2 regions of the Thauera sedimentorum genome follow, and region 2 is predicted to be linked to the other one. Evidence: predicted binding sites of a transcription regulator. Region 2 holds the regulator's gene; the other holds the start of a gene.
What was found. The regulator FNR, encoded in region 2, switches genes on or off when oxygen is low (the NO sensors DNR and NnrR bind a similar motif). The targets are predictions, from matches to a motif close to TTGANCTAGNTCAA.

Region 1: a site for FNR is predicted at 2,364-2,377, ahead of IAI53_RS00945 (hemerythrin domain-containing protein). Genes of this name have one in related genera too.

The regions. Positions count from the first base shown of each region.
Region 1 covers NZ_JACTAH010000001.1:206,507-210,915, forward strand. Annotated here, with positions in the region: gene IAI53_RS00930 (glutathione S-transferase N-terminal domain-containing protein) at 21-617, shown strand; gene IAI53_RS00935 (ClpXP protease specificity-enhancing factor) at 671-1,132, shown strand; gene IAI53_RS00940 (glycosyltransferase) at 1,067-2,293, opposite strand; gene IAI53_RS00945 (hemerythrin domain-containing protein) at 2,467-2,952, shown strand; gene IAI53_RS00950 (glycine zipper 2TM domain-containing protein) at 3,022-3,642, opposite strand; gene IAI53_RS00955 (D-amino acid dehydrogenase) at 3,701-4,409, opposite strand, start outside.
Region 2 covers NZ_JACTAH010000001.1:329,310-333,718, forward strand. Annotated here, with positions in the region: gene IAI53_RS01450 (NnrS family protein) at 1-869, shown strand, start outside; gene IAI53_RS01455 (SirB2 family protein) at 874-1,269, shown strand; gene IAI53_RS01460 (hemerythrin domain-containing protein) at 1,271-1,804, shown strand; gene fnr (fumarate/nitrate reduction transcriptional regulator Fnr) at 1,868-2,608, opposite strand; gene hemN (oxygen-independent coproporphyrinogen III oxidase) at 2,726-4,117, shown strand; gene IAI53_RS01475 (sulfite exporter TauE/SafE family protein) at 4,173-4,409, shown strand, end outside.

The sequences.
Region 1 (4,409 bases), 120 kb from region 2:
TATCCGGAGTTTTACGCATCATGATGAACCTGTATTCCGGCACCACCGATCCGTTCAGTCACCGTTGCCGGATCGTGCTCTTCGAGAAGGGCATGGACTTCGAGGTGATCGACGTCGATCTGTACAACAAGCCCGAGGACATCGCCGTCATCAACCCGTACAACCGCGTCCCGGTCCTGGTGGACCGCGACCTGGTGCTGTACGAGTCGAACATCATCAACGAGTACATCGACGAGCGCTTTCCGCACCCGCAGCTGATGCCGCCCGACCCGATCATGCGTGCGCGCGCCCGCCAGTTGCTGCACACCTTCGAACTGGAACTGTTCTCGCACATCGATGCGCTGGAGAAGAACCAGAAGGGTGTGGACAAGAATCGCGCGCATGTGCGCGACCAGCTGGTGCAACTGGCGCCGATCTTCACCAAGCAGAAGTTCATGCTGGGCGACGAGTTCTCCATGCTGGACGTGGCGATCGCGCCGCTGCTGTGGCGTCTCGAGCACTACAACATCGAGCTGCCCAAGGCCGCCGCGCCGCTGATGAAGTACGCCGAGCGCATCTTCAGCCGCCAGGGCTTCATCGACGCGCTGACGCCGTCCGAGAAGGTCATGCGCCGCTGATCCGTCCCACCCGGCTCCGCCCGACCGGGCGGAGCCCGTCCTGCAGCAAAGTGATGACGACCGTATCCACCAAACCCTACCTGATCCGTGCGATTCACGAATGGTGTGTCGATCAGGGCTTCACGCCCTATCTGGCCGCGGTCGTCGACCGCAACACCCTGGTGCCGCCGGGGGCAGCGCGCGACGGGCAGATCGTGCTCAACGTCGGCTACGACGCCACCCATGAGCTGTCGATCGGCAACGAGTTGATCACCTTCCAGGCCCGCTTCGGCGGCGTCGCCCATTCGCTGGCGATTCCGGTCGGCAACGTCGTCGCCATCTACGCGCGCGAGAACGGCCAGGGCATGGCCTTCGAGGTGGAGGGCGGGGCAGCCGGGGATGAGGATGACGGTGCCGAAGAGGCGGCAGCGCCCGAGGCTGGCTCCGCGGAAGAGACGCCCGATGGCGACTCAGCGGGTGCCGCTGGCAGCAGGCCTGCCGGCGGGCGCGGGAGCCACCTCAAGATCGTCAAGTAGGCGCTGGGCGGGGTGCGCCCAGCCGCGGTATAGCAGCGCGAGCTTGCGCGCCATTTCCTCGGCCGCCCAGGTCCGGGCGTAGCGGTGGGCTTCGACCGCGAGCGCCTTCAGGCGCGGTGGGTCGTCCAGCAGGTCCGCGACGATGGCGGAGAACGCCTTGGCATCGGCCGGCGCGATCCGGCAGCCGAGCTGACGGCCGAGGATGTCGCGGGTGCCCAGTTCGGCCAGTGCGACCACCGGGGTGCCGAGCGCCATGGCCTCCAGCAGCACCAGGCCCTGGGTCTCGGTGCGCGAGGCGAACACGAAGAGATCGGCGGCGCGGTAGCAATCGTGCAGTTCGCTGTTGCGGTCGAGGTAGCCGAGGAAGCGCACGTGTTCGCTCAGCGCGCGCTGCTGGACCGCCGCGGTCAGCGATGCCAGGGCCGGCCCTTCGCCGGTGATCAGCAGCAAGGCCTTGGGCTGGCTGTGCTTGAGGTGTTCGATCACGTCGATGAGGAAATCGATGTTCTTCTCGTGCGCCACCCGGCCGACGAAGAGCAGCAGACGGCGATCCTTGTCGATGCCGTAGCGGCTGCGGAAAAAGCAGCCGTCGCCGCCGACGAACTGCCGGGCCGGCAGCCCGGTCGGCAGGACGTGCAGCGGTCGGGTGACGCCGTATCCGCGCAGGATGTCGGCCATTGCGGTGGAAGGCACGATCACCGCGTCGAGTTCGTTGCACTGGCTGCGCGAGAAACGGCGCGCCGCGCTGCGCAGCCACGGCCGGGGCAGCACGGGGACGTAGTGGAAGAGGTATTCCTCGAAGAAGGTGTGATAGGTCGCCACGCAGGGCACGCCCAGGGCGCGCGCGATCTCCAGCCCGGCATAGTGGGCGGCGAAGGGCGTGTGGACATGGACCAGGTCGATGCCGCGGCCGCGCAATTCAGGCAGCAGCGCGCGGATCGCGCCGCGGCGCATCAGCCGGTCTTCGGGGTCCATAGGCAGGTAGCGCGAAGGTATGCGCAGGATGTCCGGATCGTCGTCGGGCGCGGCGCCCGGATAGGCGGGGGCGATCAGGGTGCTGCGCACGCCCTCGGTGGCGAGGGCGTGGCGGAAGGTTTCGATGGATGTGCTGACCCCGTTGATGCGGGGAAAGAACACGTCCGAGATCATCAGGATATGCATGGCCGATTGCCGGTGGAGGCGATACGGCACTCTAGGGCACCGCGGTGACGGTTTCGTTTCAGCAAGGCCCTTGATAAGGGTCAGATCGGCTGGATCATTTTCCCCTTATAAACCCCTGCCGGTTCCGCATGCCGGGCCGGTGATCAACCGTGAAGACTAGTCGGAGAAACACGATGCCTGCGATGGAATGGAGCGACAAGCTGGAACTCGGCCTGGGAAAGATGGACGACACGCACCGCGAGTTCGTCGACTTCTACAACGCCTTGCAGGCCGCGCCGCCGGAAGCTTTCATCGAACGGCTGGACGCCTTCATCGAACACACGGTGGCGCATTTCGACCAGGAGAACCGCTGGATGGAGAAGGTGAACTTCCCCGGTTGCCACCGCGCCGAGCACGACCGCGTGCTGGTCGTCCTGCGTGACGTGCGCGAACGCGCCGCAAAGGGCGACACCTTCCTCGGCCGGCGCCTGGTGGAAGAACTGCCCGCCTGGCTCGACAACCACGTCAATGGCATGGATGCCGCGCTTGCCTTCCATCTGCAGACCATCGGCTTCGACGTCGAGACCGAGAGCTTCCGGGCCGATGCGGCGGGCGGCTGCGGGGAGCAGGGCGCGGGTGGTTGCGCCTGCGCCACGCTCAGCAAGGACGAGGCCGCCTGAGGGGCCGGCGCCGCTAGCCCACATTTCTCACATCGGCGGCCGCAGCAGCGCGGGTGTGAGAGATGCGGGCTATAGACCAACGATCTCCCAACTGCCGTCCGCTCGCCGACAGCCGCGTCCGCGCGTGCTGCTCTTGTGCGTCCCCTCGGTCATCAGGGTGAACTCGCGGCACGGCGCCTTGCCGGCATCCTTGCCGGCGATCAGTTGATAGCGTAGCCCGTCGGGTGCGTCCCACCGTACCTGGCGGCCGGCGGGCAGCAACTCCAGCGCGTGGCCGATGCAGGCGCGGTCCGGGTCACCCAGGCTGCGTGCGACTTCCGCCCCGAGCACCGCGCCGATGGCGGTGCCGACCAGAATGGCAATCTGCCGGCCACTGCCGTCGCCGACCTGGCTGCCGACTGCTCCGCCAAGCACGCCGCCCAGTACCGCACCAACCGTCTCACGATCGCAGCGCCCTCCCAGGATACCGTAGTCGCGCGACCATTGCCGTCCGGTGTAGCCGAGGTAGTAGGGGTCGTGCTTCTTGCGCCAACCGTGGGCAGGTGCGTGCGCAGGAGGGTCCGCCTGCACTGGTGTGGGCAAGCTGAGCAGGGCGGCCAGCATGCCCACCAGAATGCCTTGGCTGGCCGATCTGGATGCGAAAAGGCTGCGAGTGCGCATCGTGGTTTCCTCCTGACGATGGTGAGTCATCCGGGAAAGCCTATAGGGTGCAAGCCGTCGCGGCTGTAACGGCTTGAATCCCCTCCAGTCACGCGCGCCCGAGAAAGGGGAAGCGCGGGTCCGGGCGGCCGCCACCCATCAGCGTTGCCAGTGCCGCCGCGGAACCGCAGGCCAGCGTCCAGCCCAGCGTGCCATGGCCGGTGTTGTACCAGAGGTTGACGCCGCCACCCTTGCCGATGAGCGGGGTGTTGCCCGGCGTGGCGGGGCGCAGTCCGGCCCACAGCTGGGCCTTGGCCGGGTCGATGGCGCCCGGCAGGCGGTCTTCCAGCCAGCGCAGGATGCCCTGGCCGCGCAGCGGGTCGGGGGTGGTGTCGAAGCCGTTGAGCTCGGCCGTACCGGCGACCCGCAGGCGGTCGCCAAGGCGCGAGCAGACGATGCGCGCGGACTCGTCGGTGAGGCTGACCATGGGCGCGCGCGCCGGGTCGGCCACCGGCGCGGTGATCGAGTAGCCCTTGACCGGGTAGATCGGCAGGCGTTCGCCCAGCGGCGCCACCAGCGCGGGGCTGTAGCTGCCCAGGCAGACCACGTAGGCGCCGGCGCTCAGCTGGCCGGTGTGTCCCGCGGCGTCCTCAACCTCCACCGCGTCGATCAGCCCGCCGGTATGCAGCAGGCGGCGGATGCGGGTGCCGTAGTAGAAATGAACGCCCGCCTCCTCGCACCGGGCGGCCAGCGCCTGGGTGAAGCGGAAGGCGTCGCCCGATTCGTCGTCCGGGGCATGGATGCCGCCGGCGATCCGG
Region 2 (4,409 bases):
TGCTCGCCGCGGGCCTCGCCGGGGTGCTGTACGGCTGGGCCAGGCTTGCCGCGGTGCTGTGGCGGGTGGCCTTCCGTTCCCAGCCCGACCCGCTGCACGCCCGGGCCACCTGGCTGGGTGTGGCGGGCGGCGGGTTGAGCATCTTCGCCTGGCTGGTGTTCGCGCTCGGCGGCGGGGCAGGCTGGGCGCGCGTGGGTATCGAGGCCGGCGTGTGGTGGTTCCTGCTGCCGGTGTTCTTCTCGGTCTGCCACCGCATGGTGCCCTTTTTCTCCAGCAACATCATTCCGGACTACGTCATCGTCCGTCCGCGCTGGGCGCTGTTGCTGATGCTGGGGGCGAGTTTCGTCCATGGCGCGCTCGGCATGGCCGAACTCGGCGGCTGGCGCTGGGTCGTCGATCTGCCGGCCGGTCTGGTCGCGCTGTGGCTGTGCATCCGCTGGCGACCGGTGGCTGCCCAGCGCGTGCGCCTGCTGGGCATGCTGCACATCGGTTTCGCGTGGCTGGGCGTGGCCCTGCTGCTGTCCGCAGCGCAGGCCGCGGGCGCCCAGCTCGGCTGGTACGGCCTGGGCCTGGCGCCGCTGCACGCGCTGGGGATCGGCTTCTTCGGCTCCATCGTGCTCGGCATGGTGTCGCGGGTCACCCTGGGCCATTCGGGCCAGCCGCTGGCGGCCGACCAGCTGACCTGGTCGCTGTTCCTCGCCATGCAGGGGGTCGTGCTGCTGCGCATCCTCGCCGACCTTGCGCCCGCTGTGCTCTCTCCCTGGCTGATGCTGGCCGCGGTAGCCGGCTGGCTGGGCATCTTCGTGACCTGGGCGCTGCGCTACCTGCCCATCTACCTGCGTCCGCGGGCCGACGGACGGCCGGGATAAGACCATGTATTTCGCACTCAAACACCTGCATGTGACCTGTGTGGTGCTGAGCATTCTCGGGTTCACGCTGCGCGGCGCGTGGATGCTGTCCGGCAGTGCGCTGCTCGAACATCGTCTCACCCGGGTGCTGCCCCATGTGGTCGACAGCCTGCTGCTGCTGTCGGCCATCGCGATGGCGGTGATGATCGGGCAGTACCCTTTCGTCGCCGGCTGGGTCACGGCCAAGGTCATCGGCCTGCTCGCCTACATCGTGCTTGGCGCGGTGGCCTTGCGGCGCGGGCGCACCCTGGCGCTCAGGGCGGCTGCGTTCTTGGCGGCGCTGGCGGTCTATGCGTGGATAGTGTCCGTGGCGCTGCTCAAGAGCCCCGCCGGTTTTCTGGTCTATTTAGGAGCTCACTGACATGAGCGATTCACTGATCCCGGTCGCACCCGGATTCGAAACCCCGCTCGAGATGCTGGAAGCCTGTCACGGCCGCCTGCAGGGGCAGCTCGAGACGCTCGCCCGCCTGGCCGCCTGGCTGCCCGCTCATGGTGCGGACAAGCAGGCACAGCAGGCGGCGAGCGCGGTGATGCGCTACTTCGACCTGGCTGCGGTCAATCACCACATGGACGAGGAAGACGATCTCTTTCCGGTGCTGCTCGCACGGGTCGATGCGCCGCGTCGCGCGCAGCTGCAGGCGCTGATCGACTGGATCCTCGCCGACCATCAGCGCATGTTCGCCGCCTGGGCGCTCATGCGCGAACGTCTGGCGGCGATTGCACAGGGAGAAGCGGCAGAGCTGACCGCGGAGCAGGTCGAGGAATTCGCCAGCCGCTACCATCAGCACATCGCCCGCGAGGAAGGCGAATTGTTGCCCTACGCCCGCGAACTGCTGACTGACGAGGACGTCGCCGCCTTGAGCGAGACCATGGTCGCCCGCCGGCGTCAGGGCTGAGAATGTGCGAATAAACCTACTGCGCGGGCCGATGGCGGTGTTGCGCGGTGCTCGCTCCGCGCTTCAGCCGCCGGCCGGTTGATGGTGCAGCAGCTTTTTCAGGCCGGCGATGTCCAGGATGCGGATGTGTTTCTGCTGCACGGCCACCAGACCGTCTTCCTGGAAGCGCGAGAAGGCGCGTGACACGGTTTCGAGCTTGAGGCCCAGATAAGAGCCGATCTCCTCGCGCGTCATGCGCAGGTGGAACTCGGCCGCCGAGAAGCCGCGCGCGGTGAAGCGCTGCGACATGTTGAGCAGGAAGGCCGCCAGGCGTTCTTCCGCGCGCATCGAGCCGAGCAGCATCATCACGCCGTGGTCGCGTACGATTTCGCGGCTCATGACCTTGTGGAACTGATGCTGCAGGCCTTCGACCTCGCGCGAGAGTTCTTCCAGCTTGCCGTAGGGGATTACGCAGACCTCGCTGTCTTCCAGGGCGATCGCGTTGCAGGTGTGGAACTCGGTGCTGATGCCGTCCAGACCGAGGATCTCGCCGGTCATCTGGAAACCGGTGACCTGCTCGCGGCCGTCTTCGAGCAGCACGTCGGTCTTGAAGGAGCCGGCGCGGATCGCGTAGATCGCCTCGAAGAGGTCGCCGGCGCGGTACAGGTGCTGCTGACGCTTGATCTTGCGACGGGCGCCCACCAGTTCGTCCAGGCGGTCGATCTCGTTTTCCGACATCCCGAACGGCAGGCACAGCTCCTGCAGGTTACACTGAGAGCAGGCGGCCTTGAGGTTTGCCACAGAGATCGGCACCGTCGCCTTCATTTGCAAGATAAACAGCTCCGTCTCTCACCGGGATCAACGGAGCCTCGTTGATCCACGTCAACCACAAAACTACGGCTTTCTGCGATCTTACGGAACAGACTGCCGCCCCGTACGACCATGAGCAATCAGAAAGAACTCGTCTTCGACACCCAGTTGATCCGCCGCTTCGACATCAACGGGCCGCGCTATACGTCCTACCCGACGGCGGATCGCTTCGTCGAAGCCTTTGACGCCAAGGCCTTGCGCGACTGGCTCGCCAAGCGGGCAGTGGGCGGTCTCGGCAAACCGCTTTCATTATACTTCCACATCCCTTTCTGTAACACGATCTGTTACTACTGCGCCTGCAACAAGATCATCACCAAGGATCACGGGCGCTCGGCCAAGTACCTCAAGTACCTGGCCAAGGAGATCGAGATGCAGGCCGCCTGTCTGGGCGGCAGCCGGCAGGTTACCCAGCTGCACCTGGGGGGCGGCACGCCCACCTTCCTGTCGCACGAGGAAATGCACCAGCTGATGGACTCGGTGCGCCAGCACTTCACGCTGGTGCCCAACGGCGAGTATTCCATCGAGGTCGACCCGCGCAAGGTGGACTTCGATACCGTCGAGATGCTCTCCAACCTCGGCTTCAACCGCATGAGCGTCGGCGTGCAGGATTTCGCCCATGACGTGCAGGTCGCGGTCAACCGCGTGCAGAGCTTCGACGAGACCAAGCTGGTGGTCGACGCCGCGCGCGCCACCGGCTTCAAGTCGGTGTCCATGGACCTGATCTACGGCCTGCCCAAGCAGAACATCATCAGCTTCAACCGCACGCTGGAGCAGGTGCTGGAGATCTCTCCCGACCGCATCTCGCTCTACAGCTACGCGCACCTGCCGCAGCTGTTCAAGCCGCAGCGCCGCATCAACTCGGTGGACATGCCCACCGCCGACACCAAGCTGCAGATCCTGCAACTGGCCATCCGCCGGCTCACCGAGGCGGGCTATGTGTACATCGGCATGGACCACTTCGCCAAGCCGGACGACGAGCTCACCATCGCCCAGCGCCAGGGGCGGCTGCACCGCAACTTCCAGGGCTACTCCACCCACGCCGAGTGCGACCTGCTGGCCTTCGGGGTGTCGGCGATCAGCAAGGTGGGGCCGACCTACGCGCAGAACGTCAAGACCCTGGACGAGTACTACGACATCCTCGACCAGGACGAGTTGCCGGTGCTGCGCGGCATCGAGCTTACCGCCGACGACCTGCTGCGCCGCGCGATCATCCAGGCGCTGATGTGCCATTTCGAGGTGTCGATCGAGTCCATCCAGATCGCCCACCTGATCGACTTCAAGGAATACTTCGCCGAGGAACTCGCCGACCTGCGCGAGATGGAGAAGGCCGGCCTGCTGAAGATCGAGGACGACTGGATCAGCGTGCTGCCCCCGGGGCGGCTGCTGGTGCGCGGCATCGCCATGGTGTTCGACCGCTACCTGCGCGCCGACCGCGAGCGGGCGCGCTACTCCAAGGTGATCTGATCCCGCCCCGCGCGGCGTAGAATGCCTGCCCTGATGCATCTTCCGGCTCTTCCGAATGCCTGAAACCGGCTATATCGCCGTCTTCCTCATCGGCCTGCTCGGCGGCACCCACTGCGTGGGCATGTGCGGCGGCATCGTCGGCGCGCTCACCGTGCAGGTGCCCGGGCAGACCCGCCGGCAATGGCCGATCCACCTGGCCTACAACCTCGGGCGCATCACCACCTACACGGTGATCGGCGGCCTGCTCGGCGCGCTCGGTACCGTGGGCATGCTGTACAACGAGGTGATGCCC